3 regions of the Bacillus sp. AC266 genome follow, and region 2 is predicted to be linked to each of the others. Evidence: riboswitches for the same ligand, from Rfam matches in the RefSeq annotation. Region 2 holds a riboswitch; each other region holds the start of a gene.
What was found. Region 2 has a riboswitch for S-adenosylmethionine ahead of AC0IXC_RS03800 (ECF-type riboflavin transporter substrate-binding protein). Riboswitches for the same ligand answer to the same signal wherever they lie in the genome.

Region 1 (3,284 bases), on a different contig from region 2:
TTATCCGTCTCTTCCGTACGTGTATCGGAAATCGTCACGATTTTGCAGCGCACTTCTTTTGGAGCTTGTTTTTTATGTTCAGTTACACTCATTTTTCATCTTTCCTTTCTTAAAGACTTTTCTTCATTTTATCATACATATCTTTACACAATTATGTATGAAGCCAATGATGCACCGTGATACAATATAAGTATATACGACCACAAAAAGGAAAATATATTTTCTTATACGCCTGGACTACACACCATTAGCTACTCTTTAAATCCCCTTATATTTTCTACATAGTAGATTTCATTTTAAATTACAAAATAATTTGGAGGTTCACTCACTATGGAACTATACAAAAAATTAACAACAACATTCATCCTCTTATTTGTTGCTTCCATCACTGTCGGCTTTTCCTTAAAAGGCGCGATTCCATACGCTACATTAGTGAGTATTATATTCGCAACGCTATTTTTACTGAGCAGTGCTTTTTGCGCAGGAAAAGCGCGTCAACTGAAAGGCTGACCGTCTATGTTCCGTAAGAAACCAATCCTTTGTAAATCATGTGAAAAGGAAATACAAACGTATGAAAAAGCTTGGATTCATATGCCATTTCCGGCAAGTGGTATGACAAATATGAAGAAGTATATTGAGCTAGACGGGGAAGTTTATTGTAGTTCTTGCATTCAAGTAGTAAATAAAGTGAAACTTTAATCAGTGGGGATTTTGTTCTTCCCCACTGATTATTAGTTAAACCAATCGGGCTTTTACGGGATAAAACCAAATAAAAAAAGCTTTGCGCACACAGCGCAAAGCTTTTTTTCATATATTATAGACCAGCTTGCTCTTTTAAAGTAGCTGCTTTGTCTGTACGTTCCCATGTAAGATCTACATCAGTACGTCCGAAGTGGCCGTAAGCTGCTGTTTGTTTGTAAATTGGGCGACGTAAGTCTAGCATTTTAATAATACCAGCTGGGCGAAGATCGAAGTTGTTACGAACTAGTTCTACTAATACGTCTTCAGATACTTTACCAGTGCCTAATGTATCAACTGAAATTGATACTGGTTGTGCTACGCCAATTGCGTATGCAAGTTGTACTTCTGCTTTGTCAGCAAGACCAGCTGCTACGATGTTTTTCGCAACATAACGAGCTGCATATGCTGCAGAACGGTCAACTTTCGTTGCATCTTTACCAGAGAATGCACCACCGCCATGGCGAGCGTATCCACCGTAAGTATCAACGATGATTTTACGTCCTGTTAAACCAGCATCACCTTGTGGTCCACCAATTACGAAGCGGCCAGTTGGGTTAATGAAGAATTTCGTTTCTCCATCCATTAATTCTGCTGGAACTACAGCTTTAATTACGTGCTCTTTTAAATCGCGATCGATTTCTTCCCACGTAACATCTGGATGATGTTGTGTAGAAATTACAATTGTATCCACACGTACAGGTTTACCATTTTCATCATACTCAACTGTAACTTGCGTTTTTCCATCCGGACGTAAGTATGATAATGTGTCATCTTTACGTACTTCAGTTAAACGACGAGCTAATTTGTGAGCAAGCGAGATTGGAAGTGGCATTAATTCTTGTGTTTCATTACATGCGAAGCCAAACATTAAACCTTGGTCTCCCGCACCAATTGCCTCAATCTCAGCGTCAGTCATTTGACCTTCGCGTGCTTCTAGTGCTTGGTCAACACCCATAGCGATGTCAGCAGATTGCTCATCGATAGATGTTAAAACTGCACAAGTTTCTGCATCGAATCCGTATTTTGCGCGTGTGTAACCAATGCCTTGAATTGTTTCACGAACGATTTTTGGAATATCTACGTAAGTAGAAGTCGTAATTTCCCCCGCTACCAATACTAAACCAGTTGTTACAGTTGTTTCACAAGCTACACGTGCATTTGCGTCCTTTGCTAAGATCGCATCTAAAATTGAATCAGAAATTTGGTCACAAATTTTATCTGGATGTCCTTCAGTTACAGACTCAGATGTGAACAGATGACGTTTTTTTGTCATGTGGTAAACCTCCCTACAGTAATTGTATATATTGTACGGAACTCATCCTTAATTTGCCACAAACTGCGACATACATTTATTCTCCCACACAAGCATACAGAAAAACCTTTCCTACTTAACATAGAGGAAAGGTTTAATTTGCTACTTGCATACTGCTTTTTGCCCTTTGCTCTTATCGTTCGAGACCGTTAGCCTCGCACAGGTTTTAGCACCTATTCACCTGTATTTACCACTACAAATGAGGTTGCTGGGCTTCATCGGGCCTGTCCCTCCGCCAGCTCGGGATAAGAGAGTATCCGTCCCAACCTATACTAAAGAAATGATATTCATTTGTCAATTAATATTCACATTTTCCTGAAAGTTTTTCTCAATACCCATAGAATGAAATATTAATAGGGAAATGATACATTCACACAAACAAAAATAAATAAATAGTATACATTATTTATATAATTGTGTTATACTATTGATGGGGATTACGAGAAATATTTCATTAAATGAAAAGGATGGTATATAAATATGAGTACTGTGAATGTCCAAATTGGTTTACATGAATTATTGAACGGAAGCAATGCACAGATTCAATTAAGTGTTCCGCAATTAGTGGAAAAAGTATTAATGCGAAACGAAGGGAAATTAACTTCTACTGGTGCCGTTTCTGCTTCAACAGGAAAATACACAGGACGTTCTCCTAAGGATAAATTTATTGTGAAGGAAGCATCGGTTGCTGACAAAATTGCTTGGGGAGCCGTGAACCAACCGATCTCTGAAGAACATTTTAATAAATTATATATAAAAGTTTTAGAATACTTAAAAGAAAAAGAAGAGTTATTCATCTTCAAAGGATTTGCTGGCGCTGATCGCAACTATCGCCTACCAATTCAAGTTGTTAACGAATATGCATGGCATAATTTGTTCGTACATCAATTATTTATTCGTCCAAATGAAGAAGAATTAGCAACTCACGAATCAGAGTTCACAATTGTTTCTGCACCAAACTTCAAAGCAGATCCAGCAATTGACGGTACAAATTCTGAAGCATTCATTATGGTTTCATTCGAAAAACGTATCGTACTAATCGGTGGTACAGAATACGCTGGAGAGATGAAAAAATCAATCTTCTCTATTATGAACTTCTTACTACCTGAACAAGACATTCTTTCTATGCACTGCTCTTCAAACGTAGGCGAAGAAGGCGACGTAGCACTATTCTTCGGTTTATCTGGAACAGGCAAAACAACATTATCTGCTGATCCAAACCGTAAATTAA
Region 2 (3,284 bases):
AAATAACTTCCCCGCGTTTACGAATAGACCAACAATTTATATTTTCTCCATCGAATGTTATTCTCCCATTCTTCGTTTTATTTATTCCTATAAGAGTATGAGCTAATGTCGATTTCCCTGCTCCATTATGACCCAATAACGCTACTATTTCTCCCTCTCCTATTGAAAGGTTGATATCTTCTAAGGCTGTATGTTTGTTATTGTACGTAAATGATAAATTTTCTATCTTGCATAAAGCTTTTTTAATATATTTGTTTTTTGATGAAACTTGCTTATGCATCCAGTTCTTTAATAGGCTATGAACGCCTGCATTACGAAGATTTTCAATTGGAAATACCCTAACATTATTACTATCAAAATTTAATTTCTTTAGCGCCTCTATATAAATAGGTTCTCTTAGTCCGATATTTGGTAATATATTAGAATTTAAAATACTATCCGGTGAACCAACGGCAATAACTTCTCCCTCATCTATTAAAATAATTTTATCTAAATCAAGGTTTAAAATTTCTTCTATTCGATGTTCAATAATTACAATTGTTTTATTATATTTCTCATGTATATTTTTAATGAGTTCTATTGTATTCAAACTACATGCAGGATCCAAATTAGCTAACGGTTCATCAAATAATAATATATCGGCATTTGTCGTTAGCAGACCTGCAAGAGAGACTGTCTGTTTTTGACCTCCTGATAATTCATGCGGACTTTGTGTATGAAAGTCCTGCATGCTTACCTTTTTTAAAGAATCCGTAACAATCTTTTTCATTTCTATTTGATTTACACAATCGTTTTCTAATGCAAATGCTACATCCTCTTCGACAGTAAGGCCTATAAATTGTGAATCTTGATCTTGTAATATTGTCCCTACGTGTTTACTCTGTTCAAAAACACTACCTTTTCTCGGATCCTTTCCAGCTATTAAAATGTTACCGGTACTTATCCCTTCGTAAGAAAATGGGATTAGCCCATTTATACAATGAGCTAATGTTGACTTACCTGAACCACTTCGTCCAGCGATAAGTACCTTTTCCCCAGGATATATTTGAAATGTAATATCTTTTAAAGTAGGCTGCGTGGTATGCCTATATTGAAAGGTAAATTGTTCAAAAGAAATAATTGGTTGCATGTATACATCCCTACTTTTCAATTTTTAAATGTGTATGTTTCTTATTTGATTTCGCTAGACCGATCGTGATTGGTAAGCCAAGAACTAAAAATACGATAACGTCTGCAATTGTTGCGCCTAGTACTTGTATAACTATTTTGTCAAACGGTTCTCCCATCACAATAATATCGAATGCTCCAGCAAATATAATTGCTATGACAATACCAATTAACCCTGCAATTGCAAAATAAGAAATATCACGGTTATTATACGTTCCATGTTTTACACTAAAACCAACTCTTTTTTGTATGAGTCCCATTGCAAAACCAATAATACCTGAACTAATAACCCATCCCCACCAAATACCCCAACCAGCGATCGTATCTGTAACAGTATGACCGATGAGTCCTATTAAAAGCCCTGCTACCGGGCCAAATAACGCTCCAAAAACTGTTAAAATAGCCAATGCGGGTTTAATAAATGTATTCGGCGCGATAGAAAATCCCCAAAGCCCTAATACCCCGTATAAAGCTGCTCCAATTCCAATAGCTACTACTAGCTTTGTCGTTAATTTGTTCATTACAATTCCCCTCTCGTATTATTCAACTTTTAATACTCTATATTTATTTTGAAAATGAATTATGCATCGACACTTCCTTTCTATACAACAAAAAATGACCTCTTAAATAAGAGGTCATTTTCTTTCACGTACAAGAATCCCCTTATCTTTCAAAAGACACATAGTGTCCTCTGCGGAATTAGCACCTTCCTATGTAATTACATAGGGGTTGCTGAGGCTTCAAAGGGCCGTTCCCTCTACCTCTCTGGATAAGTATGTATTTGTAATCTGTATTATGGCACTAACAATAAATAATTTCAATACTTTTCTTACTATTTTTATTTTTCGATAAATAGTTCACTTAAATCATTGTATTCTTATCGGAATTATGAAATAATAAATTCAAAATTGTTACGGGAGGAATGCATGATGAAAGTAATTGGCTTAATTGGCGGACTAAGTTGGGAATCAACATCGTTGTACTATAAACACATTAATACACTGACTCTCTCTAAATATGATCAAAATGCGAAGCTTGTTTTATATAGCATGGACTTTGGGGAGGTAACTACATTATTGCAAAACCATCAATATGAAGAAGTGAAAAATGAATTAGTCACGGTAGCAAAAAAGGTAGAAAACTCAGGAGCTGAATGTTTACTAATGTGTTCTAATACCGTACATCTATTTGCTGAGGAAGTAGAACAAGCAATATCAATCCCACTTCTTCATATCGGTGATGTAAGTGCTAAAGAAATGGTAGAACAGAATATAAAACGGATCGGATTATTAGGAACGAAACAAACAATGGAAGAAGATTTTTATACATCACGACTAGCAAAATATAACATTGAGACAATCATCCCAAATGACGAAGAAAGAACTTTTATCCATCACGTCATATTAAATGAATTAAGTAGAGGAGTTATTTCAGAAACATCAAAAGAAAAACTAATACAAATTACCAATTCATTAATTAATAATGGGGCTGAAGGAATTCTACTTGGCTGTACGGAAATTCCTTTGCTCATTTCCCAAAATGATCTATCTGTTCCTGTTTTTGATACTGCTTATTTACATGCGAATACTGCTGTACAATTTGCTGGATAATAATATAAAAGCATACAGGTAGAGCCTCTATGCTTTTATATTATCCGAACTATTTATTTAAAAGAGCATCAATAACTGCAATGGCTCTTTTGGAACCACCACACTCTAAAAAACTTTCATTCAGTTTTTGAATGCCATGTTTATACTTTTTATTTGAAAGAACGTCTGTTACCGCCTTTTTTAAAGTTTGCACATTAACATGCTCTTTCAATAATCTATGTGCTGCCTCAAGCTCAGTTAATCTTTGCGCTATCATAGGTTGATCTTTATCATGCGGTATTATCACAAATGGGACATTATAATGGATTGCATCGTGCACACTATTCATTCCACCATGTGTAATAAAAACATCTGCTTCACTTAATATTTCTGATTGAGGTACGTAAGGGGTTATAATAAAGTTGTCTGGCGCTTGCTTAATTTTTGAAATATCATTTCTATCACCAATCGCCATTACTACAATCCCTTCGAAATTTGAAAAAGCATCAATACAAGTATTAAAAAATG
Region 3 (3,284 bases), 540 kb from region 2:
AATGAAAAAACTGTGGGGAAGACTGTTGTACGGATTTGCCGTTGGATTTCTATTTGGCTGGATTATGAATTTTTGGGGTCTTCTTGGTTTTATACAAGAAGCAACGTGGGAAACAGTTATTGCTTACTATGTCGCAAGTTTTTACTTTGATCTGAGTCACGCGATATCGAATGTTATTTTCCTTCTGCTATTTAGTACGTCATGGATTACGATCCTCACAAGATTTAAAAAGAAATACGGTATATTAGATGAGCATAACGTGACATAGAAAAGCATACTCATATAAGGTAGGGTCGCGACTTACATATTCGTTTGCCTCTTTCATGCTTCTTACATATTGTAAGGAGCATTTTTTATTGTCAAAAAATAGATTCAATATATGTCCGTTATTATATGAATTTATTTGTATAATAGTAGGTGAGAACTATTTTCAAGAGGGAGGTGTATAGTTAATGAAGTTAGTTATTCCGAAGCAACATGGAGCATGGGCGATGCTTGTCATACCATTTCTATTAAGTGTATTACTTGGTAAACCTACTTTTTATCATATCCCATTGTTTTTAGCCTGGTTCTTTATCTATCTAGCTACGTATCCATTTCTCATGTACATAAGGCAAAGACGAAAAAAAGAATTTCTACACGCTGCAATTGTTTATTTTATCATTGCATTTGTATTTGGGATGATTTCTTTATTATATGAATGGCGAATTCTTTTATTCGCAGTATTAATGATTCCATTGTTTATTGTAAATATGTATTACGCTCGTCAAAAAAATGAACGAGCATTACTAAATGATGTTTGTGCGATTATAGTGTTTTGTATAGGTGGTTTAATCAGTTATTATTTCTCCATGAAATTAATAGATAAAACAGCATTATTCATTACGCTTATTTCATTTCTATATTTTTTAGGAAGTACGTTTTATGTGAAAACGATGATTCGTGAAAAAAATAATCCGAAGTATCGTTTTATATCTTGGGGATACCATATTGTATTAACGGTAATTGTATTTGCTATAAATCCATGGTGTTCACTCATATTTGTACCAAGTGTAATTCGGGCCATTATGTTGTATGGCAAAAAGATTTCTATATTAAAAGTAGGGATTTTAGAAATTGTTAATTCTGTATATTTTTTAATAATAACGGTAATAATGATGAAGTATGCCATTTGAAACAAACTTCCCATCTTTTGATGGGAAGTTTTCATTCTTGTTCTAAAATGTGAACGGTGTAATCGCAACGTTGAAGAGCTTGCTCTACAGCGTAAAGGGATTGTTCAATACGTGCGCGATTAAAATCTTCTTCAACAGTCTGTAATGCATCTTCTAAACAATGTTTCGCTTCTTGTAAGGAATGAAAAGAATCTTGTACGTATCCACGAGCATTCTTTTTCAAAGTAGTAGCCTCCTTTTGTACATCTTTTTGTAGTATGAACAATAAAGAAGAAAATATAATTTTTTTATATTTATTTGACAATTATAATAAAATTACGTATAGTTAAATTTAAAGTGAATATTTTCTTATCCAGAGAGGTGGAGGGACTGGCCCGATGAAACCCAGCAACCGCGATGCAGGTGCTAATTCCAGCAGAACATATTTGTTCTGGGAGATAAGACGAAGATATACGTAACTTCTTCTTATCGGAGAGGTTTTTTTGTTGCAAAAAAACCGATTACGAAAACATATAATAAGAAGAAAGGGGTTGCGAAGTACTGTGACACTCGAAAAATACGTAAAACTGCGTAGTACAGTTTATGAATATATGATAGAGCAAGATAAGCCAATATCATTGTTAGATATTCAAGAACATATCGTTTCGCATCATGAAGGAAAATTCACTAAAAAAATGTTACATCAATTTTATTTATCAAGACTATTAGATGAACTCAAACTGGATGGGAAAATTACTTTAGCTGATGATGAATATCGCTATGCTGAAAAAGGGGTATTTTATAAGGCGGGAAAAGGGAGCTGAGCTCTCTTTTTTTTGAAGTATGTAGAGTAAAAGACTGCTAAAGCAGCCTGATACAAGGGAATGGTGTTGAGTGTGTAGTGTCAAAGATTGAATGTGCCTGAAAGAGGCACTTCATATCGGCTGCAAATGAAAAGAGACACCTCCGCCGAATAGGTGTCAGTCGTTTTGTCACGTAGACTCGCTACTTGACAGTTATTAGAATAACATGCAGGATTTTGGAAGTCAAAAGGGAATTAGAGGAAGAGGTGTTGTGATGTATGCATACTTATTAAAAGATATAATGAAATGGATTCCAAAGTACATTATAGATAGAGGATATGAATATTATGAAGAGGGACATGTAGAAGATGTTGAAATACACGACAAGAAAGTATTTGCTTTCGTTACTGGAAATGCAGGGAATTATGAAGTGATTATTGATCTTGAAGATTTTGCAGAAAGTAGCTGCGAGTGTCCTTATGAAAATTATTGTAAACATATGGCGGCAGTTGTGTATGAAATTCAAGGTACTGGTGAGAGTACAGTTAAAGAGCAATTGAAAGGTTTAGAAAAAGAAGAGTTACTAACAGTATTAAATCGTTTGTTACAAAGTTCGAAAAATGTGCAAATTGTAGAGAAGATGTTAAAGAAGGGGAAACTTTAACTAAAGAGGGAGTTGTTTTGTAGTGAACGTACTAATTATATATGCTCACCCTAATCCTTCAAGCTTTAATGGGGCAATTTTAGAGCATGTGCAAAAAGGACTTGAGGAAACAAATCATTCTGTTACGCTACTTGATTTATATAAAGAACAATTTGATCCAGTGCTTGTATTTAATGAAGAGAAGAAAAGACGTGATTTACTAAATGAAGAAGAGACGAAGCGATATAGAGAATTAGTGCAGAAAGCGGATATTCTTCTTTTCATATATCCGATATGGTGGTGGGGCATGCCTGCTATTTTAAAAGGATTTATCGATCGTATTTTTGTAGCTGGATTTGCTTATAAATATGAGGGGTCCTTACCGAAAGGCTTATTTAAAGGAAAGAAAGCATGGGTTATTAATACGTTAGACTCACCGTTATGGTACGTGTCCCTATTATATCGATCAGCGGATTGGATTATGATGAAAAGAGGGGTTTTACGTTTTTGTGGTATTCGCGATATAAAACGTTCTGCTTTTCAATCTGTGAAAACGAGTAAAGTAACGAAGCGTGAAAAATGGCTGTTACAAATAGAAGAAGCGGCTCGTACATTATGAATGAAATCGATCGTATTATAAAGTGTTGCAATTGTGATGACGAACTTTTGCGTACGTATATTAAT

Region 1: it holds a riboswitch for S-adenosylmethionine, as region 2 does, so the genes downstream of both, metK (methionine adenosyltransferase) here and AC0IXC_RS03800 (ECF-type riboflavin transporter substrate-binding protein) in region 2, are expected to answer to the same signal.
Region 3: it holds a riboswitch for S-adenosylmethionine, as region 2 does, so the genes downstream of both, AC0IXC_RS00990 (hypothetical protein) here and AC0IXC_RS03800 (ECF-type riboflavin transporter substrate-binding protein) in region 2, are expected to answer to the same signal.

Annotation. Positions count from the first base shown of each region.
Region 1 is NZ_CEEDEC010000002.1:100,922-104,205, reverse strand. It holds gene AC0IXC_RS08000 (MogA/MoaB family molybdenum cofactor biosynthesis protein) at 1-92, opposite strand, end outside; gene AC0IXC_RS07995 (hypothetical protein) at 331-510, shown strand; gene AC0IXC_RS07990 (hypothetical protein) at 517-699, shown strand; gene metK (methionine adenosyltransferase) at 815-2,014, opposite strand; SAM riboswitch class I at 2,184-2,305, opposite strand; gene pckA (phosphoenolpyruvate carboxykinase (ATP)) at 2,534-3,284, shown strand, end outside.
Region 2 is NZ_CEEDEC010000001.1:725,989-729,272, reverse strand. It holds gene AC0IXC_RS03805 (ABC transporter ATP-binding protein) at 1-1,129, opposite strand, end outside; gene AC0IXC_RS03800 (ECF-type riboflavin transporter substrate-binding protein) at 1,140-1,688, opposite strand; SAM riboswitch class I at 1,828-1,943, opposite strand; gene AC0IXC_RS03795 (aspartate/glutamate racemase family protein) at 2,094-2,777, shown strand; gene AC0IXC_RS03790 (macrolide family glycosyltransferase) at 2,827-3,284, opposite strand, start outside.
Region 3 is NZ_CEEDEC010000001.1:187,930-191,213, forward strand. It holds gene AC0IXC_RS00975 (ECF transporter S component) at 1-268, shown strand, start outside; gene AC0IXC_RS00980 (YwiC-like family protein) at 453-1,175, shown strand; gene AC0IXC_RS00985 (hypothetical protein) at 1,207-1,398, opposite strand; SAM riboswitch class I at 1,521-1,619, shown strand; gene AC0IXC_RS00990 (hypothetical protein) at 1,658-1,978, shown strand; gene AC0IXC_RS00995 (SWIM zinc finger family protein) at 2,184-2,621, shown strand; gene AC0IXC_RS01000 (NAD(P)H-dependent oxidoreductase) at 2,644-3,219, shown strand; gene AC0IXC_RS01005 (hypothetical protein) at 3,216-3,284, shown strand, end outside.